Regions from separate parts of the Paenibacillus sp. J22P165 genome, predicted to be linked through region 2. Evidence: riboswitches for the same ligand, from Rfam matches in the RefSeq annotation. Region 2 holds a riboswitch; each other region holds the start of a gene.

Region 1 (10,186 bases), on a different contig from region 2:
CAAGAAGCCCAGCAGAAGCTGTACAGGTATCTTGAGTTCTTTTACAACCGGACAAGGTCGAATAGCACCATTGGCTACATATCTCCCGCTCAATTTGAGCAACTATATTACCAACGGGTCGCATAACTTAGTGACGTCCACTTTCTTGACAGAAGAGCATTTTTCCATCTAATCATCCCAACACGTCAGATTCGAGCAAATTAGCTGTAGTTTATACATCTATTCAGAACGCTCCATTCCGCCAAACACACAATCTACGGTGGATTCCGATCCTCAGGGTTGTCTTTTGGGACAACCTCTATTCCCCATCAGAACATGCCATTCTCATTAGGGGAATTCACAAGTATGGGCTGTCCCACATCCCAGAATTCAACGATAAGATCTTGATTAAAGCGGAAAATATGAACCACTGCTCCCCCAATGTCCTCTTGGTTTTGTTGAACATGGGAGTGTACCACGACAATATTACCCTCTTCGATGGCACGTTTGACCCCCAGGGTTTTGTGAGGATTCTTCGCGGCGTTCTCTTCCATTGCGATCATAAGAGAATCTGCGTCCCCACGGAAATAGGGATTATGATGGAGGAATCCCGGACCGATGTACCTCCGGAATGCTTCACGTACTTCTCCCGACGCCACCAGTTGCAAAAACGATATAGCCTTCTCCTTGTTAGAGGTCATCCTTCCCTATCTCCCTTTCTTTTATCGTTCCCTGATTTCTCTAAAAACTCTATCATATGGAGGTGTGAACATTCAAATCCCTAGAAAGAGATATACGCCCCAGAATGCTCAAATAAATAATTGCGATCACTTAGAAAACTCAAATCTTCTTTCTCTTTCTGATATGCACGAGATGCATGTTCAAGCTTTTTGGACAGATCACTTAGTGCTGATTTGATTAAATGTGTGCGTACTTCTCCCCATGCCTCTTGTCTCTGATGAGCGTACTGTATGCCATCTGTAAGGTTCAGTCCTTTGAGTTTCTGAAAAACAGTTGCCCATTGCACAAAATCTCCCTTTAGATTGCCGCATGGAATTACGAATTGCCCTAAACCACATGTTCCAAGATTCGTTGAAATCGTCAGTAAACCGCAATGACAGTCATCACCATGTTCGGGTTGCAGCTTATCGGATAATTCACAATCGAATTGAAAACATTCAATACGGGTAATTCTACATTCTTGCGTACATTCATCGGATTCTCTTACTAGAGTCAGGGGTTCGGGATACATAATAGATTCACTCTCCTCAAATTGTGAACAACAAAAAGAAGCCAAAGAGCAGAGAAACTCTACTCTCGGGCTTCGAAGTCGCATAAGTGCGCTAATGAAGACTCGAAAAGAAGGTAGTTCTCTCCCAATTCGCTTACGAGGTTAGCTGTCGGATTCGGGCTTGGAAGTGCCCTACTTTGGCAAGCTATGCCTGCTTTAGATTCACCCCGAGAAACCGATTCTATATCGGATCAGCTTCGGTTGGTTCCCCCGTTTTCCTTGCGGAAACTCAGCGTTTTGCTTCAAATCTGTTGTTGTTGAATCGAATGTTACGCCGATTGCTCATAAATGTAAAATGCGTTGGAGACACCTATTTCGCAATCTGAGGCATCCAGCGCTTATGGAAGCGCGTCCAATTAGAAATCATTTGCATTATCGATAGAAATGCTTCAGTTTTCTTTCGTTTTTGCCTTCTTTCTCAATAATTAGGCTATAGGCTAACGACCTTGATAAAGTCGAGAAGTTTGTTTTTATTCAATTTTTATACGTTTACTATCCATTCTTTACCCCATTTTTACACGGTTCAACGTTACAATTATGACATATTCGCTTACAACCGACTTTGAGATTAAGTCAAAAGGAGAAATGTCATGACTTCCTCCCCCCATTATTATTTAGGGATAGCACCTCATTTGTTAAATCCAATTGATTTGCATTACGAATGGTTTGGTGTCTTATGGCTTGAAGAAGAAAATCATTTTCCCATAATTGTTGGTTACTGGTTTTCTAAAGAAAGGTCCGAAATTACACAAGATGCCACCCTGTCAGGATTCTCAACATGGACCGAAATATCGGATCATCAAATGATTATGAGAATGTATCAATCTATTAGAAACAAGCAGAAAAAACAAGATTGGGAGCATCGCACTCGCTTATCCCTTCGCACTATTTTCAATTCACCTTGGAATGAGGTTTCCCCAGGGTTATATATCATTAAATCGCGTGACACCTACCCCCTTCATGTTTCAGCCATTCTGAAGAAGAAATTCTTTGTTTGGTTAGAACATGCAGCCGTTTGTGAAACCAAGGAAGAGCTTCAAGTGTTTATGCAGCGCGTGCGTGAAGAGCATCAGATGGAAATCTCAATGAAAAAAGGTAGCCCTACTGTGAAGTAAGGGCTATCTGTTTTGCGTTTTAAATTTATGAATGGCATGTACGGTTGTTATAATAAGATTCCTATGTTGGAATAACAAGAAGATCATCATTTACTTAACTAAGGGGCCCAATTCAGAATGATTCGTACAATTGCTATCACAAAAGATTTAGAAGTTATACAGGATGTTCAACTAACTCAGCTTTCAAGTTCAAACTATAACTGGTATTGGGTTGATTTTAACCAACCTAGTGAAGAAGAGTCCAAGTTATTAGAAGAACATTTTAACTTTCATCCACTTGCAATTGAGGATTGTTTTCATTATTTACAACGGCCAAAATTAGATCACTATGAAGATGTACACTTTTTCGTCATGCATGCCATCAATCAAACAACACTAGCCGCTGAAGAAGTGGACCTATTTTTAGGAGCAAATTTTATCGTTACCTTTCATACCAATTCTTCAAGGGAGATCGAAGATGCCTGGTGTCGAATAGCCCAGCAGAAAAATGGCGTTGATAAAGGTCCTCTGTATGCTTCCTATGTAGTTATGGACGAGTTAGTAGATCAGTATTTTCCAAGTATCTATCAAATTGAAGATCAATTAAACGAAATCGAAAATAACGTTGGTTCGGAAACTACCCAAGCACTTATGGAAGATATATTTGAAATTCGATCCAGACTATTAAAACTTCGAAGAACAATAGTGCCTATGAGAGATCTTCTGTATCGAATTCTGAATTCAGAACGAATCAAGGGTTTTCATGAACTTTTACACTACTATACCGACGTTTACGATCATTTGTTGAAGCTCTCAGAAATGATCGATTCTAACAGAGATATGACAGCTGATTTACGAGACAGCTATATCTCTCTTAATTCCAATAGAATGAGTACCATTATGAAAACTTTAACTGTCATAACGACGATCTTCATGCCTTTAACATTCATAGCAGGAGTTTATGGAATGAACTTTACTAACATGCCCGAATTAACTTGGCAATGGGGTTATTTTATCGCTTTAACAGTCATGTTCGGAATCGGTTTTGGCATGTTTATGGCTTTTAGAAAAAAGGGATGGTTTAAATGAAAAAAGCCGAATTTCCTCATTTAGGAATTTCGGCTTTGCTTGCTATTTCGTTAAGTGATACGGCACCGTAGTTACGATTACATTTCTCCGATACAGTAGATGCGCACGAATGAGTAAACTCGATTGGTTATGCAGAATATTGTGCCAGCCTTTTTTAGGAATGAACTGCGGGATAATCACGGTAACCTGATAATTCGATTCACCGGCTTTACGCTGAACTGTATCAATGAATTTGGTCAGTGGATTAATAATACTTCGGTAAGGGGAGTGCAGCGTCACAAGCCTCACATCAGGCTGCCATTTCTCCCATTTCTCCTCAAACATCGCTTCATCTTCACGTTCAAATGGAACATAGACAGCAATGATCTGGTGAGGTGAAAGCGATTTGGCATAGTTTAATGAGTTCTCCACGACATGTGTAATACCCGCCACAGGGACAATTATGACATTACCCTCAACAGGGATTGATGGTTGGCGGTTTGCAAGTCTTAACTGGTCGCCAACTGCCTCATAATGCTGCTTAATTCGATGAAAGAGATAGATGATTAAAGGCAAGAAAACTAAGACTGGCCACACTTGTGAGAACTTGGTTAAAAAGAACATTAACGACACGATAAGGCTAATTACAGCCCCTGTTGTATTAATAATGAGCTTGGTGACCCATCCTGCGGGCTTCTCTCGGACCCATTTGACTACCATCCCTGTCTGAGAAAGGGTAAATGGGATAAATACACCGACTGCATAAAGTGGGATAAGATGTTCCGTTTGTCCTTTAAAAGCAATAATTAAAACGATGGATAATACGCCAAGAATGATAATCCCATTAGAATATCCTAATCGATCTCCTCGTATGGTAAACATTCGGGGAATAAATTTATCTTTTGCCAAATTAACCGCAAGTAAAGGAAATGCCGAATACCCTGTGTTTGCTGCAAGGATTAATATTAATGCTGTTGTTCCTTGAATAAAGAAATACATAAAGTTTCGTCCAAAGGTCTGTTCCGCAATTTGCGATACAACGGTTACCTCTGCAGCGGGAACGATGCCATATTCAAAGGCCAAATATACGATTCCTGCAAATAAGAGAGCCAATAACGTGCCCATCGCGGCTAATGTTTTAGCGGCATTATGAGGAGCAGGTTCTTTGAAATTAGGAATCGCGTTCGAGATCGCTTCAACTCCGGTTAAAGCAGAGCTCCCTGAGGCAAATGCTTTTAACAATAAAAATAAACTGATCCCAGCAACAGGTGTACCAATTGAAGTATGGATTTCTGGAGAGACTTGCCCCGTTAGAATATTGTATATCCCCACACCAATTAATATAAATAATGCTACCACAAATAAATATACCGGATAGGCTAAAATAGAAGCTGACTCCGTTACACCTCTTAAATTCAATGTTGTAATAAAGAGGACGAATACAATGGCAATGAGCACGTTATGGGCATGTAGGCTTGGAAATGCGGAAGTAATCGCATCCGTACCTGCAGACACACTTACGGCTACTGTCAAAATATAATCGACTAACAACGAACCTCCTGCAATGAGTCCAGGATACGTACCCAGATTTTCCTTGGACACGACATAGGCTCCACCACCGTGAGGATAGGAAAAGATAATTTGTCTATAAGACAAGATAAGTGCCAAAAGAAGAATTAAAACACCAATTGCAATCGGAATCGAATACCAAATTGCAGCCGCGCCTACTGTCATTAAGACAATTAATATTTGTTCTGGGCCATAAGCTACTGAAGATAGAGCATCTGACGAAAGGATGGCTAGTGCCTTCGTTTTATTTAGTTTTTGTTCCCCTAACTCTGTTGATTTTAACGGTCGTCCAATCAAAAATCTTTTTAAAGAAGATAACACTGAGTAGCTTCACCACCACATTTTATTTTTTAGAGCTATTGAGAACAGGTTATATACGCTTGTATATTACTACCCAATTTGCATTCTCCATTATCACCTTGTTTAGTCATTTTTGGCAATAGGCGTAGAAAAACCGTGCCGCAGATCAGCGGCACGGTTAGCAAGGTTATCTATTGGCGATAATCTCGCATTAAACAAGATATCGTTCCGCTGGTACCAGAACGCCACCCCGTTCATGATGAATTCCTTGATAGCTGGTTGGCAAATTCGGATCTCCATCCACGTATTGCGGGAACTTCGGATAAGGGAAAACAGGTCTCTGAAAGCTGATCCCATTCGGAGCAAAACTATCCTTAAACGCTGTTGCGATCAATTGCTCTGGTGCGTTTCCATGTTCCACCCAAGCAACGAGTGCGTTTAGAATATCATGTTCGCTATCTAGTTGAGCACTTTCAACTCCACCAAGACCAATATCGTTCAACCCCGGACCGCCTCCACAGTGTCCCATTCCCGGGATAAGAAAAAACCGAAAAAAGTCTTGCGTTTGAGCTAATCCACCCTGGGCTTCAATAACCCGTTCGTAATAGTGAAGCGCATCTTGATACGGTACCAGCGGGTCTGACAACCCTGTGTACATCATAATTTTCCCGCCTAGTGCTTTCATCGCACTTAAATCCGGATTATTTGCATTAAGAAGCGGAGCTAATCTTTCATTTAATACATCCAAATCGTAGTCAAAATCGAATGTCCTGTAATCAAATCCTGCGCCGAACACCCAACGAAACATATACAGCAGCGATGAGGGCAACCGCTCGGGATCTTGTTGAAGATCTAACCCCCCTGAGCAATTCTCGCTTCCATAAGGGAATGGCGTATATATCTGTTCTCCGGTTCTTGGATTGGTTGGACCCGCATAAATCTGCTTTAGTGCTAACACTTGGGCATTCGTGAGTCCCTTGTCTTTAGCGAGATGGCTGCGATTTGAAATCGTATCAGGATCGAAACCGCATTTCCTTGGATCGGTCAAAAAGTTATCTGCAGGTGCACCGCCATCTTTTCCCTGCCATTGCTCGATCACCGCATTTGTTATTGCATCTATGGTTTCTTTTGAGAAAAATTCACCCTCAAGCACCTGATTCACGGCTTTATAATTCCACAGGAATCCAGCGTGCAGGTGCGTACGATTGTTAGCTGGAGCTCCTGCAAGGATGCCGTTATAATCGTCCGGATACCGCTGTGCTTCCATCAATGCCTGTTGACCGCCAGTCGAACAGCCTACGAAGTAAGCGTAACTAGCTGGTCTTCGGTAGTACATGGCGATGATTTCTTTTGCAACAACTGTCATCTCATGTGTTGCACGATAGCCGAAATCTGCCCAACGTTCCGGTTGACCAATGGCTGAATCGACATGAGGGGAAGTGCCTAAGTCAGTGTTAGCCGTTGCATACCCTCGCCGTAATCCGAAAGCAAGGCGAGCATAGGCGATGGCGCCAGCACTCCCTCCATTGCCCGTGCCGAGGAATTTGCCGTTCCATGTTTCTTGAGGCAGCCAAACCTCCACGTGGATATTCGAGATGGGGGTTGGTTTCAATTGCATGGCAACGCGGCAAAATGCAGGAAGATCAGATATAATTCCACCGTCCGGAAGTGTAAAATTTCCTTCACGCACCATTTGAACACATGTAATCGTACACCCATCGATGTTGGCATCTTTGAACATAGCTTCCATCATAGATTCAACCTCCTTTACTCCTAAAGATTCGAGCTACTGTGCGGTATAACCTCCATCAATCACAATGGCTTGGCCGGTTATTCCCTTGGCATGCTCTCCAGCAAGAAACAAGGCATATTCCGCGATTTCGTTCATCTCCAGTAGACGGCGTTGCGGAACCAGCGGTAAGATGACCTTCTCTAAAGCTAACTGAGGCGAAGTGTTATGTAGAGCGGCTACATCATGTAATTGCTCCCTTACCAAGGCTGTATCTACGTAACCAGGACAAAGCGCATTGACCGTTATTCCGTGTGCAGCCGTCTCTAAAGCAACCGCTTTGGTCAATCCTATTACGCCATGCTTAGCGCTATTATAGGCCGTTTTACCAGCAAAGCCGACCAATCCGTTAATCGATGAAATGTTAATAATTCTTCAGAACTGTTGTCTTTTCATAATGGGAACAACCAGCTTCGTCGTAATGAAGGGAGCTGTGAGCATGATTTTAATCATCAATTCGAATGTTTCCGTCGGAAAATCTTCAATCGGAGAAACAAACTGCATCCCCGCGTTGTTAATCAGAATGTCCAATCTTCCCCATATCCTCTCGATGTGGCGAATTGCTGCGGCGATCTCAGCTTCCGATGTAACATCCAGTTTGATACCATGGACATCCAGCCCTAATAACTGCAACTGTTCCGCTGATTTCACAACAGCACTGCTATCCTTATCTGTTAAAATGACGGTCGATCCAGACTCGGCAAATCTTTTCCCGATTTCAAATCCAATTCCCCTTGCAGCGCCTGTAATTACAACAATTTGATTAGGCAACATCAACTTCACCCCCATTTAATAAGCGTTCAAAATAAGGTTCTCCGCGATACGAAGCGGCGGTTCTGTCACGGCTTGAATATCGTCAGACGTGTATCCTTCTGCAACTTCCATCAGCACAAGTCCCTGTTCGGTAACATCGATGACCGCACGATCTGTAATAATCCGATTCACAACCCCTTTGCCAGTCAAAGGTAAACGGCAGTGTCGCAATATCTTCGGTTGGCCATCTTTATTCACGTGATCCATAATGACTACGATACGTCTTGCACCATGAACAAGGTCCATAGCGCCGCCCATTCCTTTGATCATCTTGCCGGGAATCATCCAATTCGCGAGATCTCCGAATTCCGACACTTCCATTCCACCGAGAATGGCCAGATCAATATGTCCGCCTCTAATCATGGCAAATGAATCGGCGCTATCGAAATAAGCGGCTCCCGCAATGGCCGTTATTGTTTCTTTGCCAGCATTGATTAGATCCGGATCGATTTGATCTTGCTTCGGATAAGGACCTATTCCGAGCAGCCCATTCTCAGATTGGAGCATCACTTGCTTGCTGCTTGGGATAAAATTAGCTACCAATGTAGGAATACCGATGCCAAGATTGACATAGAAACCGCTTTCAATCTCCTTCTCGGTGCGGATGGCAATTCTTTCACGAACGGACCAAGCTTTCATTGTCTTCCTCCCCTGCTATGTATGCAATACAGCTCATTGCGGATGGTTATTTTCTCAATTCTCTTCTGTTGCTGCCCGACGATAAGTGTTTGCACGTAGATACCCGGCGTATGAATATTTGCGGGATCGAGCTGCCCTGCTTCGACTAATTGCTCTGTCTCCACGATCGTTTTGTGCCCTGCCGCAGCCATTAGCGGGTTGAAATTCCGTGCTGTTTTGTTGTATATCAAATTCCCCATCTTATCTGCAACGGCTGCTCGAATAAGGCTGAAATCAGCTGTTAATGCTTCTTCCATCAAAAAGGTTTTTCCATTGAACACACGTGTTTCTCGATGTGCCTCAAGATCAGTTCCAACGCCTGCCGGGGTATAAAAGGCTGGAATCCCAGCGCCTCCTGCTCTTATTTTCTCCGCAAGTGTTCCCTGCGGCAGAAGTTCTACTTCAATTTCCCCCGTGAGGAGCTGGTGTTCAAATTCTTTATTTTCTCCGACATAAGAAGCGATAATTTTCTTAATCTGCTTATTATGAAGCAGCAAACCCAGTCCCCAGTCATCGACACCACAGTTGTTGGAAATGACTGTTAAATCCCTTTTTCCGCTTCTTGCGAGTGCCACTATCAAATTTTCGGGAATGCCTACCAGTCCGAACCCGCCAACCATGAGCGTGGAACCATCTTTAATTTCCGCAACCGCTTCATCAAACGATGTTGCTATGCTTTTCATGTCAACGTTTCCTCCTAATCATGCAAATAGCGCTCCACGATAACAGAAATGCCCTGTCCACCGCCGATGCATAGCGTAGCTAGTCCGTACTGAGATTCCCTCCGCATCATCTCATAGAGAAGTGTCACCATAATTCTTGCACCGCTGGCACCAATCGGATGTCCTAGTGCAATCGCACCGCCGTTAACATTAAGTGTATGATCATCCAAATCAAAATGTTTCGAAAAGACGAGCGATTGTGCAGCGAATGCCTCATTCGCTTCTATTAAGTCCATATCTTGTATCGTCAATCCAGCTTTTCTCAAGGCTTGCTCAGTAGCTGGAATAGGCCCAATTCCCATATAGGCAGGGTCTACGCCTACCACTGAGCTTGAACGAATGAGAGCCATTGGCCGAATCCCAAGGGATTGTGCTTTCGCATGGCTCATCAAAACGAATGCCGCCGCTCCGTCATTAATGCCGGAAGAGTTGCCCGCCGTAACCATGCCATCCTTGTGAAATGCCGGACGAAGCTGCGATAATGCTTCCATGTTTGTGTCAGGTCGCAAGTATTCATCCTGATCTTCGCGGATCGTGCTTCCTTTTCGTCCAGGCACGTGTACAGACACAATCTCCGCTTTGAACCTTCCTTCAGTTGCAGCCGCTGCAGCTTTTCTTTGACTCCCCAAGGCGTACATATCCAGCTCTTCTCGAACTAAACCGTATCGAGTGCACAGATTTTCAGCGGTTATTCCCATATGATAATCATTGTGGGCGCACCATAAGCCATCTTTTAGCAAACCATCCACCAGCACTTGGTCACCCATACCGAAACCAGTCCTCGCCCCCTGGAGCAAATATGGCGCTTGACTCATATTCTCCATCCCGCCAGCTACCACGATATCGTTCTCCCCGCTCCGGATGGAGAGATAGCCCATTTGAA
Region 2 (10,186 bases):
CTTGGGCATTGATAAGACCTGAGTCCGTCACTTCCATTGCGAATCAAGGCATGCATGGGCTTTCCGAAGTGCTATATGCGTTCACTTCAGGCGCGGCGAATAACGGATCTGCCTTTGGTGGTTTGAGCGCGGGCACGAACTTTTATGCCATAATGATTGGTTTGGTCATGCTGGCAGGTCGATACATCTCCATTATTGCGATGCTTGCGATTGCAGGTTCACTTGCGACCAAGCGTGTAGTTCCAATTACGACGGGGACGCTTCGCACGAATACACCTTTATTTATGGGGATTTTAATAATGATGATTCTAGTTATTGGTGCTCTAACGTTCTTCCCGGCGCTGGCATTGGGGCCGATTGCTGAACATTTGGCTGCGCGTTAAGGATAGACGTAATAGAGAGGGAGGATTTACATGGCAGTGGAACGTAAAAAAACATTAACTAAAGAAATTGTAAATCAAGCGATTGTGGATTCGTTTAAAAAGTTAAACCCTTGGGTGATGATCAAGAATCCTGTCATGTTCGTTGTTGAGGTAGGTACAGTTATTACGCTACTGCTTTCCTTCGCACCAGAGCTATTTGGCTCATCGGACGTTGGGCGGGGTTACAATATTACGGTGTTCCTGATTCTACTCTTCACCTTGTTGTTCGCAAACTTCGCAGAAGCTTTGGCAGAAGGTCGAGGTAAGGCGCAGGCGGATTCCTTGCGTAAAACGAAATCAGATACGAAGGCTCGTCTGGTACAAAAAGATGGATCGTATAAAGAAGTGTCTTCAACAACCCTTCGTAAGGGAGATATCGTTCGTATTGAAATCGGCGAAATTATCCCGTCGGATGGCGAAATCATTGAAGGCTTAGCTTCCATTGATGAATCTGCGATTACAGGTGAATCTGCGCCCGTCATTAAGGAGGCAGGAGGCGATTTCTCCTCCGTAACAGGAGGAACGCGTGTAGCTTCTGACTATATCGTCGTCAAAGTTATGACGGATCCAGGCGAATCGTTCTTGGATCGTATGATTGCCCTGGTAGAAGGGGCTAAACGTCAGAAGACCCCGAATGAAATTGCCTTAACGACGCTGCTTGCCGTGTTGACGTTGATTTTTCTCATTGTCATTATGACGATGGTTCCGATGGCGCAATATTTGAATGTGAAATTAGAAATTTCCACTTTAATAGCTTTACTGGTTTGTCTTATTCCGACGACCATTGGCGGCCTTTTATCTGCCATTGGTATCGCAGGTATGGACCGTGTCACACAGTTTAATGTACTCGCCATGTCGGGGAAAGCGGTTGAAGCAGCCGGAGACATCGATACGATGATACTGGATAAAACGGGGACGATTACCTTCGGGAATCGGATGGCCGCTGAGTTTGTACCGGTAGGTGGCCTGACTGCCAAAGAGGTAACTTTCGCCGCGCTGCAAGCTTCGGTGAAAGATGAAACGCCAGAAGGACGTTCCATTGTGGAACTTGCGAATAAGCTTGGTGAATCCTGGCAAGCTGCAGCATATGAAGGAGCAGAAATGATTGAGTTCTCTGCGGAAACGCGCATGTCCGGACTCAACATAGCGAATGGTACACAAATCCGTAAAGGTGCCGTTGATGCCATTAAGAAATATGTAGCTGCACTTGGCGGTAAAATTCCGACTGATTTAGAAACGATAACGAATCGTATCGCCAAAGCTGGAGGCACTCCGCTGGCTGTTGCGATTAACGAGCGGATTTATGGCGTTATTTACCTCAAGGATACGGTGAAACCGGGCTTGAAGGAACGTTTTGAAGAGCTGCGCGCAATGGGTATCAAAACGGTTATGTGTACAGGGGATAACCCGCTGACTGCAGCAACGATTGCTCTTGAGGCTGGTGTAGACGAGTTTATCGCTGAGGCGAAACCAGAAGATAAGATTGCTGCGATCAAAAAAGAACAGCAAGAAGGTAAGTTAGTTGCCATGACGGGTGACGGAACGAATGATGCGCCTGCCCTAGCGCAGGCTGACGTAGGACTGGCGATGAACTCAGGCACGATGGCTGCCAAAGAAGCGGCCAATATGATTGATCTAGATTCCGATCCAACGAAGCTGCTATCGGTGATCTCCATTGGTAAACAACTGCTGATTACGCGTGGAGCGTTGACGACATTTTCTATCGCTAATGATATTGCCAAATACTTCGCGATCATTCCTGCGATGTTTATCCTAGCGATGCCTCAGCTGCAGGCTTTGAATATTATGAATCTGGCATCGCCGGAGTCGGCTATTCTATCCGCATTAATATTTAATGCGATTATCATCCCTCTTTTGATACCAATCGCCATGAAAGGTGTTAAATATCGGGCTATGTCAGCTAATAGACTATTATCACGGAATGTTCTGCTCTATGGTATCGGTGGTGTGGTTGTGCCGTTCATCGGAATTAAAATCATTGATCTGGTGCTTCATGGATTAAATATCGTCTAGAGAGAAAGAGAAGCGAGGAGATATCGTATGAAATCGGTTTTTATAGCATTACGTGTGTCTTTATTCTTTATGATCGTCTGTGGGCTAATTTACCCGCTTGCAACGACAGGTGTTGCCCAAGTCTTATTTCCGAAACAAGCGGACGGAAGTCTAATTGAATCGAACGGAACGGTGATTGGATCGGAGTTACTAGCCCAAAGCTTCGAATCGCCAAAGCTCTTTCATCCAAGAGCATCCACAGCCAAATATGATCCGACGGCTTCGGTAGGTTCTAACTTGGCAGTGGCTTCGAGCGATTATGCAGCAGCCCTAGCCGAGAAGATTGATGCTTTGAAAAAGGAAAACCCCGCGCTAACTGAGATCCCAGCGGATTTGGTTACCATGTCGGGCTCCGGATTCGATCCGGACTTATCACCAGAAGCGGCCAAAGCGCAGGTTCCTAGAATTAGTAAGGAGACAGGGATCGCAGAGAATAAGCTGAATGATCTTGTTGACCAGTTTACTAAAGCTAGACAGCTCGGTGTTTTCGGTGAGCCAAGGGTAAATGTAATGGAATTAAATATAGAACTGCTTAAGCAAGTGAAATTGTAAGAACATGAGCAGACAGCCACTCTCGTTAGTTGAGAGTGGTTTCTGCACTTTGATAGATGGAGAACGAGGAGAGAGGAGGATGTCGGTTGGATGGTTTCAAAAGGAAAACACCAGAAGAAATTCTGTTATCCATTTCCAAACTGCACCGCGGCAGCCTGAAAATTTATATCGGCGCCGTCAGTGGATCTGGTAAAACCTACCATATGCTCCGAGAGGGCCAAAATCTCAAGCAGCAAGGAATTGATGTGGTTATTTGTGCGGTATCCACGCTCCAAAGGCCAGAAACGGTGGAACAATTAGGGGATCTGGAACGAGTGCCAAGCATTCATTGGATGAAAGATGGTAGCGAGAAAAAAGATTTAAATATAGATGCCTTAATCGCAAGGAACCCAGAAGTTGTCCTCGTGGATGGTTTAGCCCATCTGAATCGGCCCGAAGCTCGCTTTCCAACGAGGTTGGATGATATTAAATACTTGCTATCTCATGATATTAGTGTCATTGCCACGGTTAATGTCTATGAACTAGAAGGAACGATGGAGGTTGCCCAGAGGCTTACAGGCATTGAAGTAGGTACCTGTGTACCCTCCGATACGTTGGAATTGGCTGATGAGGTGCGATTAATTGATGTGACTCCGGAAACGATTTTAACACGTTTGGAAGAAGGCCACTTGAAGGGGAATAAAGCATCCGCGATATTTAAAAGAGGTAACTTAGGCGTACTTCGAGAGTTAGCGCTTCGCTTAGTAGCGGAGGATGTTAACGATTCCTTGGAAGAACATCGCGAACAAATGGGGTACCTAGGTCCTTCTGGCGTATCAGAGCGGATTCTAGTAACGACACAGTATCACTGGAACGGCTCCATTTATGTACGCAGAGGGCAACAAATTGCCAAACGATTAAATGGCGACCTCCATGTTGTGACCCTGTACAAACCTGGTAAACCGCTTACAAAAGAGGCAGCTACCTTTCGAAGATCCATCATGAAGCTTGTTGAAAAAGTAGGGGGGAAGTTTGAAGAAATCCCGCTGCGATATCGTCGTTGTATCCCACAGAAACTAGTGAATTACGCGATGACGCACAAAGTCACACGGATTGTATTAGGCCATTCGAAGCAGACGAAATGGCAAATGTTTTGGCAAGGTTCGGTGATCAATGGACTTTTAAAAAGAGACTTAAATATGGATGTATTTTTGGTTGCGGATCGCGCTGCTCTGGAGGGGGAACGTATACTTCCTGCCCATATTACAAAGGAGAAGGAAGCGTATACGTATAGACGCTTGAGTCAACAAGAGGTCGAGGCGAAAATCGAGAAAATTCGGCGAGGCCGTTTCAAAGTCTACATTGGAGCTGCCCCTGGTGTGGGTAAGACGTATACCATGCTTAGGGAAGGGAATGATCTGCTCAAGAAAGGCATTGATGTCCTAATCGGATTACTTGAAACACATGGGAGAAAAGAGACGATTGAGCAGGTCGGCGCGCTTGAGACCGTACCTCGGGCACAGATTTCATATCAAGGAGTAAAGCTAGAAGAGATGGATACGCAAGCGATCATTGCTCGAAGACCAGAAGTGGTATTAATTGATGAATTAGCGCATTCCAATGTACCTAGCTCGAAGTATAAGAAACGATTCGAAGATGTGCTGGAAATTCTGGAAGCTGGCATATCTGTGATATCAACGGTGAATGTGCAGCATCTAGAAAGCTTAAATGACGCTGTGGAACAGCTTACCGGAATTCGGGTTAGGGAAACCGTCCCCGACAGCATTTTGCGTGCGGCGGATGAAGTGCAGCTCATTGATGTTGCTCCTGGCGCTTTACAGTTGCGCATGAGAGAAGGCAAAATTTATGCGATGGTTAAAGTCGATCAAGCGTTGAACAATTTCTTTAAGACGGGCAACTTGATTGCCCTACGGGAACTTGCACTGCGCGAAATTGCCGACGATGTAGATGAACGATTGGAATCCATGGAACGGAAAAGCTCGCTTCGTGGCCCTTGGCGAAGAAAAGAGGTGATCTACGTATGCATCACGGAAATCTCGCATGCGGATCGACTAGTCCGACGCGGCTTTCGAATTGCACACCGGTTGAAGGCCGTATGGCACGTGAGTTTTATCGTAGTGGGTCATGCGGAGCAATGGAAGCCCAAATTAGAAGTGCTGGAGAAGCTAACGGTTCGATTAGGCGGTGAGTTTTCCTATAAAGAGGTGAATAGCTCTAAGGAAATTGCACCAGCTTTTGCTATCAAAGCGAATGAAGCGGGAGCGACTCAAATTATCGTATGGAAAGATACGGTGGTTAAAAAGTTAGTGCCGTTAACCAATTCGATGGATGTGCTCATTATTTCTGACTATGATAAAAGGCAATCCACGGGGAACAGGTGAATGGGTTAAATACGAGGTGCTGTCTCAAAAGGTGATCTAGACTTTTTGGGAACAGTCCTCTTTTTTTGTTCATGACCTTTGAGTAATGAACCTGCTTCCTCTGCTTCCCGCAATCTAACTGGATATTCTCCATCTATTTGAGAAGTATTTCTAGAATTCGAAAGGTTAACTGTATTTCCTGTAGTTAATTCCTTTCAATTTGCTCATATCTTCAAACTTCATGCAAATTAGCTGTAGTTTTTCCATCTAATCCTGCAAACAGGTCAGATTCGGATAAATTAGCTGTAGTTTATACATCTAAACACGTAGTGGCAGTTAGGAAGAATACCCCAGTGTTAAAAGGTTCTGCTTCACGTCTTCCACGAAAGGTAGGAGCTAAGCGAGAAAGACCGCTTAGCTCCTCAGTTTCTATAAGAGACAGCCTCTGTCCTTATCGTTTATACGTGCAAATCACGTTTCTTAAAGGAAACATACGTTAAGATCGTTAGTCCAACAATTAAGACCATGGGCAAAGTAACATAAACCATATCAAGACCTCCACCATACATCACATTCTTAGCTTCATAATACTTAAATGGTGTGAAATACTTCAAAAATTGCAAGGTATCATTCAAGTCGATCGCAATGGACAAAAGAAATGTTAGGAGAAGGATGGCCGTCGCAAGGGAGGCAGCCTTTTTAGCATTGGTATACACGGCGGCAATCGCCGTTCCTATGACTAAAAAGAGGAGCTGTAGAACAAACATGCTAATCATCACGATAGCGATATTACTTTGGACAGCTTCGCCATGACTATACTTGCCTACAATAAGCAAACTCGAAACCCATGTAATGATGTTGAAAATGAGAATATTGACGCAGGCACTTAGCAATTTCGCGGTGATGACGGTGCTTCTGGATACGGGTTTCACAAAAAGAAACTCCGCCGTTTTATCGCGTTCTTCCTTGGCAATAATGGTCGCACCTAGCATGGCTGCATGGATCGTGGCCATGACATACAAGTACAGCACGAGGATGGCGAAATATCCGCTTGCCTTCGATAAATCCAAGGCACCTGCACCCATGATGACTTGGAGTGATTTGGGCATTTCAGCGATCAGATCATTGATTTGTCCAGTGGAAGCTGTAGCTTCATACTTGGCCATCCCGCTGGCGAGTAGGAATATGATGCCGATGCTCCAAAAGAAGATAGACTTTTTATAAACGTTCAATTCTCTAAGAAAGATATTCATGTAGGACTATCCGCCTCTCATTCATGTTATACAGCATGGACGTCTCTTCTTGTAAATAGGAGATAACTGACTAGCACGAAAACGAAGATAATTCCGGTTGCAGCAAATAAATAAGCAGCTTCATAATTCGCATGATGAATAATAAATTTCGTATCGAAATATTTAAATGGCGATAAATATCGCTTAGTCCCACTATCGTTTGTTGCTATGATCATACCGATAAGGAAGAAGGCGAAGACCGTCCCCAGCGACACGGATAGCACAGCTTTTATTCTAGGGAAAACAACGGATACTAAGATGCCTATAGCTAGAAAGATGAGCTGAACAAAGAACAACGTACTGGAAATCATAATGAACAGGTTGCCGGAAAACTGATCTGGGGATAATTGAACTGCCGTAATGATTGCCGTGATCGTATAAATAGCTGATGTAAGCAGTAGTAAGACAACGGCTGCCAGCAGTTTGGCGGTTAGTATGCGTGTACGGCTAACGGGCTTCGTCAACAGAAAATCGGCTGTTTTCTCTCTCACTTCTTTGGAGAGGATTGAGGTTCCCAGAATCATCGCTTGAATGGCGCCACAAAGGGTTATGTACATGAAAATATATGAATAAAAGCCTAGAATCGACCCGAAGCTCTCAATTTCAATGCCGAGTGCTTTTCGAATTCCCTCAGGATACCCTTTCAATATGTTAGAGAACTCTGATATATCTTTGGAGATGGAGGGGAAAAGGGATAAGAAAAAAATGACAATCAACATTAAAGAAAGCGTCCATATGAGGGTTGTTTTCCTGTAAGCCTTCATTTCGTGCAGAAATATGTTCATTGTCCGATTAGGCCTCCTTTTCGTAGTAATGCATGAAGATCTCTTCTAGATCTGGTTCCTCGATCCAAAGATTCTCGATGTCAATGTCAGCAATTCGTTTCATCACATGATTAATATCGCCTTTAAATAAGAAACTGGTGGAATGCCCCTTCACTTCAATATTATTGACGCCAGGCATTTGGAAGTAATTCGTGTCCAATACATAGGCAGAGTCGATCTTAAATTTCTTGTAATTGTTTTCTTTTAACGTGCTGATTTTCTCGACCGTAACAATTTTTCCTTCTTTAATAATCGCCACGCGATCACACAATCGCTGAACTTCACTTAATATGTGGGAGGAAAATAATATCGTAGCCCCTTTCTTATTTTGCTCTTCGAGCAAATCAAAAAACTTTTGCTGCATGAGCGGATCAAGCCCACTCGTTGGTTCATCAAGAATAATGAGCTTTGGCTCATGGAGCAGTCCCTGAACAATGCCCACTTTCTTTTTATTACCTAAAGACAAATCCTCGATTTTTTTAGTGACATCCAGATCCATAATCTCAATTAATTCTTTCATTTTCTTGGAACAGTCTTTTTTGTAGAAACTCGCAGAGTACTTTAACAGATCAATTACTTTCATGTTGTCGTAATAAAACACTTCGGATGGCAAATAACCGATCTCTTGCCTAATCTCAGGGGCGAACTTGACGCTGTCTTTTCCAAAGATACGAGCAGTACCGCTTGTTGGATAAATGAGAGACAGTAACGTTCGAATCGTTGTTGATTTCCCAGCACCATTGGGTCCGATAAAACCGAAAATTTCCCCTTCCTCAATCGTAAAGCTAATGTTGGATATTCCTCTTGCGTTCCCATAGGTCTTCGTCAGATTATTAATTTCGATTACACTCATCTGGAGGGCCTCCCTTATTTAGTTGATAGTGAACATAGCAAAAAGAAGCCCTAAGGCGTAGAGAAACTCTACTCTCGGACTTCTTCAATGAAAGAAGGTAAGGGTGTGATTCTCTCTCAAAGCACTTACGAGGTTAGCTGTCGGATTCGGACTTGAGAGCGTCCTACCTAGACTTGTTACAGTCCAGGATTCACCCCGTGAAGCCAAGTGTGATTGAAATGGCTTCGGTTGGTTCCCCCGTTTCCCATGATGGGAATTAAGTGTTTAATATTGGAAATATTCATTTGTTAAATGAATCATACGCCGATCAATGTGGATTGTAAAATGCAAACTTACCCGATATTCTCGGTTTTTTGACCCTCTGACCGAAAGGCAGTCGATTTAATGAGATGGCATACTCATTTCTAACGAATTCTACAACGTGACTTCTTTTTAGAGGGATATCAATGACTTTCCTATGACCAGATGGCAGAAACAGCGAGAAATTTTCATAAAAAAGGAAAAGTAGTGCACGCTACAAGTAACGAACGTGGTTGAAGGGGAATATCCCAATGAGTGAACGCGATTTGGTCAGCAAGCTAATCAATAAGTTAAGTAGGAAACATACAACAGTTCACAATCAAAGTCAGAATCCGCTGCCATCTGTGATAGAAGCAGATCAGCATAAACTGTATAGAGATTTAGAGAAAAATGAAGAAATGCTTCGCTCGATTTACCATAATTGCTCAGACGTGGTTTTTCGATCTGTCCGAATTGGTGGAAGAATCAAAGCCATTTTAGTGTATATAGAAGGTTTATCGGATGCCTTAGCTGTTGATGAGTATGTCATTGCACCACTGATCCGGGAGGATTCCGAGCAGAATCATGAGGTTTGGCAGCTAGTCGAGCGAAGAATATCCGTCTCTGAAGTCAATGAAGTACATACTTTTAAGAAATGTGTCGATTATCTCTCCAATGGAAATCCGATTCTACTGTGTGACAAGGAAGCGAAAGGGCTTGCATTAGGATTATGCAAATGGGAGAAGCGCGGCATTGAAGAACCAGTTGCTGAAGTGGGTATCAGGGGACCGAGGGAAGGCTTTACCGAAACCTTACGAATCACGACCTCTCAAATACGTCGAATTATTAAGAGTCCTAGGCTCAAAATGGAAGCGATGAAAATGGGGGAGTACACGCAGACAAATGTTGTCCTTGCTTATATAGAAGGACTTGTGAATGAATCGCTATTGGTCGAAGTCAGGAATCGACTACAACGCATTCGGATAGACGGGATCCTAGAGAGTGGCTATATCGAGGAATTGATTGAGGATGCGCCTTACTCTCCTTTTCCACAGCTGCTCAGTACAGAACGCCCCGATGTGACTTGTGGCAATCTGCTGGAGGGGAGATTCGCCATTCTAATTGAGGGAACGCCCTTTGTTTTAATTGCTCCCATTAGCATTTTTTCCTTGTTTCAATCAGCGGAAGATTATTATCAGCGCTTTGTCATCTCTACATTAATTCGCTGGCTTCGTTATGGTTTTATCCTGATTTCACTCTTGCTGCCATCGGTGTATGTAGCGCTGCTTACGTTTCACCAGGAGATGGTGCCAGGCTCTTTATTGATCAGCATGGCTAGCGCGCGTGAAGCCGTACCTTTCCCAGCTCTCGTTGAAGCGATGTTGATGGAAGTTACCTTTGAAGCGCTTCGTGAAGCGGGCGTACGATTGCCGAAGCAAGTCGGCGCAGCCGTCAGCATTGTCGGAGCACTCGTCATAGGACAAGCGGCCGTTCAAGCTGGTCTTGTTTCTGCTCCGATGGTCATTGTAGT
Region 3 (10,186 bases), on a different contig from region 2:
GTCTCGTTAGGGATTTCTCACCACTACCTCAAACGGTGACAATAAGCCTCAAGCTCATGAAACGGCACCGTATAGAGGGCTAAGTTGTTCACGATGGATTTGGTGGAGCCGGGAAGAGCGAGGAATTTGTTAAAAAGCCGTTCGTTCCCATCCTCAGCCGCGGAGGCCCAGAACTGAACCTGCCGGACATCGGGATTGCCTGCTTTGATGGCATGTACCAGTGCACGCAGTCCTTGTACGAATAATGTTGACTTTCGCAGCTCTTTCTCAATAAAAGCCACTTCGATCTGACAAATATGCAGGTCCTCATAATCGCCGGGACCGGTGCCGTATCCGAAGCCGGCCGCACCGACCATGTCGTAGGACTCTTCGCTGATGATGAGCATGGCTTTACCTAGAAAGAGTGGAGAGCTAATGAAGCTGAGCTTCATGCCGAACGTGTAAGGCAAATGGAGTTCATCATGATGGCGCAGCAGGAAGTTCATATAGGCTTCATGGTCCATTTCAAATTCGCTTGTTCGAAATTGAAAAGACATTATTGTGGCTGTACGCGAAGAGAATCGTTAACTTTAACGATCTTACCGAAGCCGCTTCCTTTATTAGAACCTTTATCGATATTTGGGGGAACTGGAAACATACGGATTGCCTCCTTTATGTCGTAATTTGTACTTCTTTTTCCATTATATCCTAGCAAATTTCTTTAGGGTATCCCTAAGAATGTTAATTTTCTCACAAAAAACGACTTCTTTGCCGTGGCTGCCTTCACGTTCAAAGTGTGATTTTGTGAATTTGGCATACAACCGACAGAGATAGTCGTTCTCGGCCAAGGCGGCAAGCCTGAACTCCTGGACCTGTGGATGTCCCTCTATGATCTGAATCACCATATAATTCAGTCCCTGGATAAATAAGCGTGACCCTCGATAAGCTTTATCAGCAATGGCAATATCTACTAAGGCAACATCCTTATCCTGAAATTCCTGTTCTGGTGTTCCGTAGTAATAGGCCACGATTCCCACCACACGGTTATCGGCATCCCTCGCACAAATCAGATTGCCCTGCGTCACGTAGGAATAGATGAGCGTAATCATTTCTAACGTAGAATAAGAAGCATGCAGGTCACGCTTATGGGCTAACATGAATAAACTGGCCTTGGCGAAATCGTCATCGCTGACACACTTTTGGAAGTTTAGCGTCATTGCGTGTCTCCTTTCTGACTTCCAGTCATTATCCAATTCGTTTCTGAAGTGTTTGTTCCAAAGACTCTAGAATCTGCGGGTGTTCGGCCATTAAACGGTGAAAATCTTCTTGTCTGATGGACAACAGTACCGAGGGTCCCATCGCCCTTACGGTTGCGTTTCGAGGTACATTGTGAAGCAAAGCAACTTCACCGAAATGATCCCCATCTTGCAATACGGCAACCCGGCGTTCCCCACCATCAGGCATACGTTTTATAATTTCAAATTTACCACGGACAATGATGTAAAATTTGTTACCCTCATCGCCCTCGCTCACAACATTCTCGCCTTCTTTGCAGGTTTCGGTCGAACATAACATAGCGATGTTCTTAAGCAACGGAGGTGCAATACCTTCCAAGAAGGGAAGCTTGGCAAGCCTGTCCATATCCACCGTGGCGTAAAGCCCGTCCAGAGACAGGTTAAATCCGACCTGCTTATCCCACAGGCTGCGGTAGAGATTGCTTTTATGTAGGAGCTCATGGTGGGTACCAGATTCGACAATTCGGCCGTCATGGAACACATAAATGCAGTCGGCATTCTTAACTGAGGACAAGCGATGCGTTACGGATACAATGGTCATCTCGGATCTAAGCCGATCTAAGAGCTGATTAATGTCCGCTTCTGTAGCTGGATCCAATGCTGATGTTACTTCATCGAGCAGCAGAATGTTCGGTTTTCTGAGGAGAGCTCGCGCAATCGATAACCGTTGGCGTTCGCCACCTGATAGAGAGCCCCCTTCATGATGCACCTGTGTATCGTATCCGTCAGGCCAACTTGCAATGACATCATGGATGTTCGCCTGCTTGGCTGCCTCGATCATTTCATCTTCGGAAGCACCGCTATCCAGCAGTAAGTTATCCCGAATGGTCGTATTAAATAAGAAGGTATCCTGCGTAACGAGTGTAGACTGTCTTCGTAAAGAAGCTTCACTTAGGGTGCGAATGTCGTGGTCATCCATAGAGACAGTGCCTTGCTTTGGATCATAAAAGCGGGATAACAGCTGCAGTGCCGTACTTTTGCCAGAGCCGCTAGTGCCAATGAAAGCGACATAGCTGCCAGCAACAATTTGCAAGCTTACATGTCGTAATTGATCGGACGCCTCGCTATAACCGAAGGTTACATCATCCATCCGAATCGAGGGAAGAGAAGAAGGCAGCTCTAGAGGATGAGTGACCTCCTGAACACTGGGTTGATGATCCATCATTTCTTGGATGCGTCGAAAACTAATACTAGAATCGATAAGGTTCGGAATGATGTAGGCTAAATTAGAAGCTGACTGTCCTACACTTAAGAATAAGGTGAAGAAAGCCATAAAATCACCTATCGTCATCATGTCATGGAAGATCAAATAACCGCCGAAACCGATCATAATCCCATTCAAAATCAAAAGTGATATAAGGGGGAGCCGTTCCATCATGGCATTGGTAAGTTGCAATTTTAGACCAAAGGAAAAGAGCTCATGCACCTGTTTACGGGCTCGCTCTTGAAATCTGGCTTGCAGATGCAAACTTTTAATCGTTTTATGTCCCTTAACCATCTCATCAATCGTATTCGTAAAATGTTCCTGCGCTTCTTTGTAGTTAGTATTAGCGGCTTCCGCTCGCCCTTGGAGGAGTTTTGGACCGATAAACATCAGCATGGAGCCGGCAAGCATAGCTAGTGTGAGCTTCCATTCAATAGAGAATAGTAAAATGAGTCCTAGCAGAACGCTTAAAGCTTCCTTCAGGAAAAATGGGAATGCGATGCGAACCACTCTTTCTACGGATCCCATATCTGCCGAGAACCGGGTGACAAGATCGCCAACTCTGTATGTTTGATAGAAGGGGAGCGATTGCCGCTGTAGGTGTGTAAACAGCTCGATCCGTAGTTTTTTGATGATCTGGCCGCCAAGATTTCCTAGTGCATATTCTCCGGCAATACTTGCACAAATATTGATAAAGCCGGTGCCGAGGAGTATGGTCAAGATGATGGCGAAATGATGAAGATTTTTGGGTATGAAAGCCTCGTCAACCATATATTTTAGGCTCATAGGAGCGGCTACCGAATATCCGACTTCTAGGAGGAGGCAGAATAAAAAAATGCTGGTCAACCGCTTATAGGGAACCCAAAGGTTCAAAAGGGTTTTTAGGAAATTCAGGAATCATCGCCACCTTTCAATAGAATAAGATTACAGCAGTTTTTTAGGGTTGTAAACGACACGATTTGTCATAATTCGGGAAAAATGAGCAATTGGATACAACTCGAATTCTTCCCTACCTAACGTGTATAATACAACTAACTATCCTTATAAAGGAGATGCCGTGCATGAAAGAAACCAAAACCGCCTTCGCATCTATCGACGCCTACATAGCAACCTTTCCCCCTGAGATGCAGGAGAAGCTTCAAACGATCAGATCGGTCATTAAAGAGTCCGCACCAGAGGCAACGGAGAAGATTAGCTACCAAATGCCTACCTTTGATCTGCATGGCAATTTGGTACATTTCGCAGCATTCAAAAATCATATTGGCTTTTACCCCACGCCGAATGGTATTGATGAATTTGAGGCGGAGTTGGCGCAGTATCCGAGGTCCAAAGGAGCCGTCCAATTTCCGCATGATCGACCGCTGCCCCTAGCGTTAATCAGCAGGATCGTGCAATATCGAGTGGCAAGGAATAGTGAAAAAGCGCAGACGAAATCACCGAAAAAGAAATGAAGATATAAGTAATCTAACCGACGGTGGTGAAGCCATGGAACAGCCGTACACGATCTACGAAGAGCAAATGCAGCGAAAGCTGAAACGGTGGGAAATACGGCTGCTCAAGGAGCCGAACCTGATCGAGCGGGCCTCCAAATCCGTTCAAAATCGGATTAATCAAGTTATTCCTGAGAAAGTTCACAACACGATTACAGCAACGGTTAAAGGGATTGTGCAAACGACGCTGTTCGGGATCACCTATATACCGGCTTCCGAGCCGCTGCGCGATCTATCCTTGGCGGAACGAGATGGGAAAGCGAAGGATCTGTTGTCACTGTACAAAAAAATTGCCGCCGCCGAAGGAGCAGGAACGGGAGCTGGCGGTATTTTGCTCGGGTTAGCCGATTTCCCGATTCTTATCGGGATTAAGCTGAAATTCCTTTTCGAATTAGCGCATGTGTACGGCTACTCGACCAAGGACTATAGGGAAAGATTGTTCATCCTCTATGTATTTCAGCTCGCATTCTCTAGTTCCAAGAAGAAGCCTGAGCTGCTCAAAACGATTAAAAGCTGGCCTATGATTTCGCAGACATTCCCGCCAGCCGCGGACTACATGAAGCAAGTCAATTGGCAGCAGTTGCAGCAGGAGTACCGGGATACGATTGATTTTCGTAAAATGCTACAGCTCATCCCCGGCATCGGGGCTGTTGTTGGCGCCTGGGCGAACTTTGGCTTGCTGGAGGAGCTCGGCGTGGCTGGCATGAATTGCTTTCGGCTGCGCTGGATGCAAGATAAAAGCGCGGAGTGACGTGGATGCAGATTTGCAGGTATTTCCCCACGAAGGGGGAGCTAATACTGGCTGCAATAAATCCATAGCCTGTTTCATGCCCTACCTAGTTATTTTCAGCGCGCACGCGCATATATTAGAAAGAGGGCCGGTTACCGGCTCACCTTGTGAGAAGTTGTGATTATTTTCACAAGGATATATGTGATTAATTTCACAAATGGAGGAGTGTTGAGGCTATGAGTAAACCCAGAATTGTGATCCTAGGCGCAGGTTATGGCGGGCTTGTCACAGCGATACGACTGCAGAAGAAGATGAGAAGAAGTGAAATGGACGTGACACTGGTCAATAAGCATGACTATCATTTTATTACGACACACCTGCATATGCCGGCTGCCGGCACGGATCATCATGATAACGCGCGTGTGAGCATTTCGGATTTGATTGATGAGCGGAAGATTCGGTTCGTGAAGTCGACGGTTAAAGAGATTGTCCCTAGTGAGAAAAAGGTGGTCTTGGAAGATTCGACGCTCGACTATGACTATCTCGTGGTAGGGCTGGGGAGTGAGACGGAGACCTTCGGAATCCCGGGTATGCATGAGTATGCGATGTCGATCAAAAGCATTAACAGTGTCCGCTTTATTCGGCAACACATTGAGTATATGTTCGCCAAGTCCAAGGTGGCCCCGAAGCGTAAGGATTATCTGACCTTCGTCGTTGGCGGCGCGGGTTTCACGGGTACGGAGTTCGTCGGGGAGTTGGCGGATCGCATTCCTGTTCTGTGCAAAACATATGACGTTGATCCGGCAGATGTCCGAATTTATAATGTGGAAGCTTCCCCGTCGGCACTGCCTCCCGGACTGCCTGAGGATCTGATTGCATATGGCATGGAAGTGATGCGCCGCAAAGGGGTGCAATATAAGCTATCAACCGCGATCAAGGAGTGCACATCGGAAGGGGTTATTCTGGGCAATGGGGAGTTCATCCGCGCAGGCACAGTCGTCTGGTCTGGGGGGATCCGCGGCAATTCCTTGCTGCAGCAAGCTGGATTTGATGTGCAACGGGGCCGAGTTAAGGTAGATAGTTGCTTGCGGTCCTATCAATTCCCGGAGGTCTTCATCACCGGCGATTGCTCGATCGTCACGAGTCCAGAAGGCGTACCTTATCCTGCTAATGCCCAAATTGCTGTCCAACAGGGCTATAATGCAGCAAGGAATCTCATGCAAACAGTTCGAGGCAAAGAGTTAAAGCCATTTGTGTATGATTACAGGGGGACGGTTGCATCCTTGGGACGCGGTGAGGCGGTGGGGTTGCTTAGAGTAAAGAAAGTGAAAGGACGTCGGGCTTCTTTTATCAAAAAAATAATCGACGCTCGGTATTTATACCTCATTGGCGGCATTCCACTCATTTGGAAGAAAATGATTTGGAAGCAAAAGTCCACGACCCGCAATTATCATGTGCCGAATTAATGTGTCTAACGTAAAATCCCCTTCAAGTAGATGCTTGAAGGGGATTTTCATTTTTTGTTACTTGCTCACGAAAGGTGGAGCAACGACTTTGAATAACGTTATAGAATAACGCTATTCAGACCAATTAGGCCACGAAGTACACAATAACGTTACGTGATAGCGCTATTTGCTCCAAAGTCGAAGTTTCCTGCGTATTTCACCACTTTAACGTTATGCCATCACTTTATTCCAAGTGAGAATATGTCCAAGCCCAGATTTAAGATGATATCATCACCTTAATCTGGGCTTGAGCGCCATCTGGCTGTATTTATTCGGCTGCAGGCTTAGGCATCGCCGCTCTTCCAACGGACTCCGTTGCGGCGAGCTCTGTCCGCTGTTTTTTTGCATAATTTTTGTATACGATAGAGCTTCCTATGGTGAGGATCGCGATAACCGCCATGCCCCAGATAAGGTTATCAAAAGCACGTTCGAGCGGCAGCGATTTCTGCCAGACCAGCGCGCTCCCCGAGAGCGCAACAGCGAATGCTCCGCTGAAAAATTGCAGCAATTGGAACAAGCCCATACCGGAGCCGATGCGTTCCTTCGGCAATTGCCGGGAGAGCTCATTGGATACAGCGCTGGAAAGTGTCGTGAAGCTGATGCTCACTAGGATGTAGAGTGCAGCAATCCAATATGAGGAGTAGCTGGCAGTCAGAGCAAGCAGTACAGTTGAAACTAACATCAACCATGGCACATAACGAAGTAGTGCTGTGTTCCCATAACGGTCAATGATACGTCCAACACGATTCGACACCAGCATTGCTAGGAGTGCTCCTGGGAAAAGCAGCAGTCCTGAGGTAAGCGGAGCTAAGCCGAATACACGAGCAAGCATCTGCGGCGCAAGGAACAGGAAGCCGAAGCTAATCATGTAGGAAGAAACGCCGATTGCGCTGAGCGCCATATAAGGTCTGTCACTGAATAACGCAGGCAGCACGAAAGGCTGCGACGCCATGCGAATGCGCAGAGCGAAGAGGGCAATCGCGAGTATACCTACTAAGAGGGCAATGATGCTCTTGGACGTTAGGAAGAGCAGCAGCCCAGTCGTTCCAACGCCTAGGAGCAGAGCACCGATGAAATCGAACGTGCCGCTTTCTGCTTTTTCTTTTGGAAGCAGGATTAAAAATATAGGGATAAGCAGAAGCGTAATCCCAGTAATAACGAACAGGAAGTGCCAGCCCAAATACTGAACGATAGAACCGCCTGCGACGGGACCGAGTCCTAAGCCGAGTGAAGCCGCGGATAAGATGAGCGACATAGCTCTGCCTCTGCGAGACAATGGGATGTAACGTGTGACGAGAACGATACCCAGCGATGGGATCGCTCCTGCGCCAGATGCTTGAATCAGCCTTGTAAGCAGCAACAATCCGAAGCTGTTCGTGAACAGCCCTAAGACGGAAGCACCGCCTAGTGAAAGCAGGGCAATGACGTAGAGTTTTCGAATAGGCACGAAGTCGGACAAGCGGCTGTAGGTAATAGAGGCAATGGCGAAAATGATGGAATATCCCGTAACAATCCACGATGCTGTCGAGGGGCTGAGCTCGAATTGAACAGAGATTTTGGGAAGTGCCAGATTGAACATCATCGTGTTCATAATCACCAGTACAATGGTAAAACAGAGCAACCACGATACCGGTGTTTCACGTAAGCGACCTGGCATCTCAGGAGGCGCTGACGCTATTTCTTGATGTGAGGTAGTCGTGTAATTTGACATGGTACACCATCCGATCTAAACTATAATATTAATTGTTACAGTTTATCATGAGGGTTAGGGTGTGTCAATGAATTTAAGTATATGACCATTGGAATATTGTATATTAATTCATTAAATTGTATTATTATTCGAAAAAGATAAATGAGGAATACGATGGGACACCACATAATTAGAAAAGCGGAAATGGAAGATTTAGAGACACTCACAGAGTTGATGTATGCCTATATCGTAGGGTTTTATAAGAAGCCAAGGCCGGAAACCACCGCTATTCATCGTTTGATTAGCAGCCTGCTTCTAGAGCAAGGCGGTACACAGTTTGTTGTCGTTAAGGAGGGGGAACTCATCGGCTTTGCAACGTTGTATTTTGCCTGGAGTACGATAAAAGCAAGTCCTATTACGATCATGAATGACCTCTTCCTTCTCGAGCCATTTCGTGGGGCGGCGGAAGAAGAAGATTTGTTCAGGAAATGCCAAAGTTATTCCAAGGAAAACGGTTATGCCTATATGTCATGGGTCACCGGACCAGATAATCAACGTGCACAACAGTTTTTTGACAAAATGGGCGCAACACGCCTGGATTGGGTAAATTACACGATTATATAAGGGAAGCCGTGAGCCAATAGCTGGATTTTCCCCGAAATTCCTCCTTTTGAAGGGACGATTGCATGAATCGAACAACCTCTGAAGGATGCAACCCACTTCTTTTCATCAAATACCCTGATTACGTACGAAAATGGAAGATAATCAAAGAATCAAGTAATTGTAAGCGAATTATTGCGTGATACAAGAGGTGGGAGGGGGCTTTTTACGTTTTTTCCATCCTTTACTATGTGAGTAGAAGAGAGTAGTATTCAACACGTACCAGAACAGTTGAATATTTCGCTTAATTTTCTGTTAAGAAAAGCGGGGGAACCAAAAGTATCATGGGGTGAGTAGGGGTACGGATACCAAGTACCTTTTAGGGCAGATTTCTCGCGGCCCGAACCCGGCAGCTAACCTCGTAAGCGATCGTGAGAAAGGAGAACATGTGTTTAAAACACAAGGTCATTCCTTGTGTTTTTTTGCGTCCATTTTTCAAGTGTGGTGCGTGATATTCGTTTTAATTGGAGGAACAAGTGAGAAATGACAAGTGATTCATTGAAAAAAATTGTGTTTGGTAAGCCGCTAAAGTCGAGTGAGATTGAGTCGGAGAAAATGCCTGTCTGGAAAGGACTTCCCATCCTGTCTTCCGATGCCTTATCTTCCGTATCGTATGGGACAGAGCAGATTCTGTTAGAGCTTGCAACAGTTGGTGTAGCTGCATTTGCCTTCTCCTTGCCGATTGCGATTTCCATTATTGCTTTAATACTTCTGCTAGTGTTGAGCTACAGACAGGTGATTGAAGCCTACCCTATGGGTGGCGGCGCCTATATGGTTACGAAAGAGAATTTAGGGATGGTATGGGGACGACTTACAGGAGTCTCCTTACTGATTGACTATACCCTTACCGTTGCCGTGTCGATCTCGGCTGGCGTCCAGGCGATTACGTCTGCATTTCCATCTGCCGTACCGTACATTGTTCCACTTACCATCCTGCTGGTTTGGATTATGGTCTGGCTGAATTTGCGAGGTACTTCTGAGTCAGGCACGGTATTCGCCATACCTACTTATTTTTTCATCCTTTGTATTCTGTTGTTAGTTGGAAAAGGCATTTTCGATTTGCTCACGGGTTCACTGAATACACACGCTATCGAATTCGCACCCAGCGCAGCAACGAGCTCATTGACCTTATTCGTTATTCTTAAAGCGTTCTCTTCTGGTTGCTCAGCAGTAACAGGGATCGAAGCGATTTCGGATGCGGTACCCCATTTCAGAACACCTTCCGTGAAAAATGCTAAGCGTACGCTTATCTCCTTAGGCGGCTTGTTGGCCATCGTCTTCGGTGGTGTAACGCTGATTGCTTTAGGGTATGGAATTGCGCCTGACCCTAATGGTCATACATCGGTCTTATCGATGGTGACGGAGCAAGCTTTTGGCCGTGGCACGATGTATTATGCGACTCAAATCGCAACGATGCTCATTCTGGTGCTTGCAGCGAATACGAGTTTTAATGGTTTCCCGATCTTGGCGTCGATCATGGCTCAGGACAAAAACTTCCCGCGCATGTTCTCCTTCCGTGGAGATCGTCTTTCCTATCATTATGGCATCATCACGTTAGGCGTATTGGCAAGTCTGCTTCTGATTGGTTTCAAAGGTAAAACCGATGCACTTATTCCGCTTTATGCGATTGGCG

The links. Region 2 has a riboswitch for cyclic di-AMP ahead of AC58QM_RS13930 (ABC transporter ATP-binding protein). Riboswitches for the same ligand answer to the same signal wherever they lie in the genome.
Region 1: linked by a shared signal. The riboswitch ahead of AC58QM_RS17335 (hypothetical protein) and the one ahead of AC58QM_RS13930 (ABC transporter ATP-binding protein) in region 2 are both predicted to bind cyclic di-AMP.
Region 3: linked by a shared signal. The riboswitch ahead of AC58QM_RS31220 (APC family permease) and the one ahead of AC58QM_RS13930 (ABC transporter ATP-binding protein) in region 2 are both predicted to bind cyclic di-AMP.

Annotation. Positions count from the first base shown of each region.
Region 1 covers NZ_JCAUAP010000006.1:542,280-552,465, reverse strand. The annotation lists gene AC58QM_RS17340 (nuclear transport factor 2 family protein) at 309-680, opposite strand; gene AC58QM_RS17335 (hypothetical protein) at 761-1,231, opposite strand; cyclic di-AMP (ydaO/yuaA leader) riboswitch at 1,346-1,515, opposite strand; gene AC58QM_RS17330 (hypothetical protein) at 1,903-2,385, shown strand; gene corA (magnesium/cobalt transporter CorA) at 2,503-3,453, shown strand; gene AC58QM_RS17320 (APC family permease) at 3,496-5,322, opposite strand; gene AC58QM_RS17315 (tannase/feruloyl esterase family alpha/beta hydrolase) at 5,513-7,054, opposite strand; partial or broken gene AC58QM_RS17310 (3-hydroxybutyrate dehydrogenase) at 7,088-7,864, opposite strand; gene AC58QM_RS17305 (CoA transferase subunit B) at 7,880-8,542, opposite strand; gene AC58QM_RS17300 (CoA transferase subunit A) at 8,539-9,264, opposite strand; gene AC58QM_RS17295 (acetyl-CoA C-acetyltransferase) at 9,279-10,186, opposite strand, start outside.
Region 2 covers NZ_JCAUAP010000005.1:271,799-281,984, reverse strand. The annotation lists gene kdpA (potassium-transporting ATPase subunit KdpA) at 1-383, shown strand, start outside; gene kdpB (potassium-transporting ATPase subunit KdpB) at 414-2,456, shown strand; gene kdpC (potassium-transporting ATPase subunit KdpC) at 2,484-3,047, shown strand; gene AC58QM_RS13945 (histidine kinase) at 3,134-5,428, shown strand; gene AC58QM_RS13940 (DUF2705 family protein) at 5,866-6,660, opposite strand; gene AC58QM_RS13935 (DUF2705 family protein) at 6,687-7,484, opposite strand; gene AC58QM_RS13930 (ABC transporter ATP-binding protein) at 7,492-8,376, opposite strand; cyclic di-AMP (ydaO/yuaA leader) riboswitch at 8,483-8,649, opposite strand; gene AC58QM_RS13925 (spore germination protein) at 8,928-10,186, shown strand, end outside.
Region 3 covers NZ_JCAUAP010000017.1:77,065-87,250, reverse strand. The annotation lists gene AC58QM_RS31260 (hypothetical protein) at 24-503, opposite strand; gene AC58QM_RS31255 (hypothetical protein) at 681-1,196, opposite strand; gene AC58QM_RS31250 (ABC transporter transmembrane domain-containing protein) at 1,225-3,324, opposite strand; gene AC58QM_RS31245 (iron chaperone) at 3,540-3,929, shown strand; gene AC58QM_RS31240 (EcsC family protein) at 3,964-4,719, shown strand; gene AC58QM_RS31235 (NAD(P)/FAD-dependent oxidoreductase) at 4,935-6,164, shown strand; gene AC58QM_RS31230 (MFS transporter) at 6,472-7,914, opposite strand; gene AC58QM_RS31225 (GNAT family N-acetyltransferase) at 8,068-8,517, shown strand; cyclic di-AMP (ydaO/yuaA leader) riboswitch at 8,785-8,936, shown strand; gene AC58QM_RS31220 (APC family permease) at 9,037-10,186, shown strand, end outside.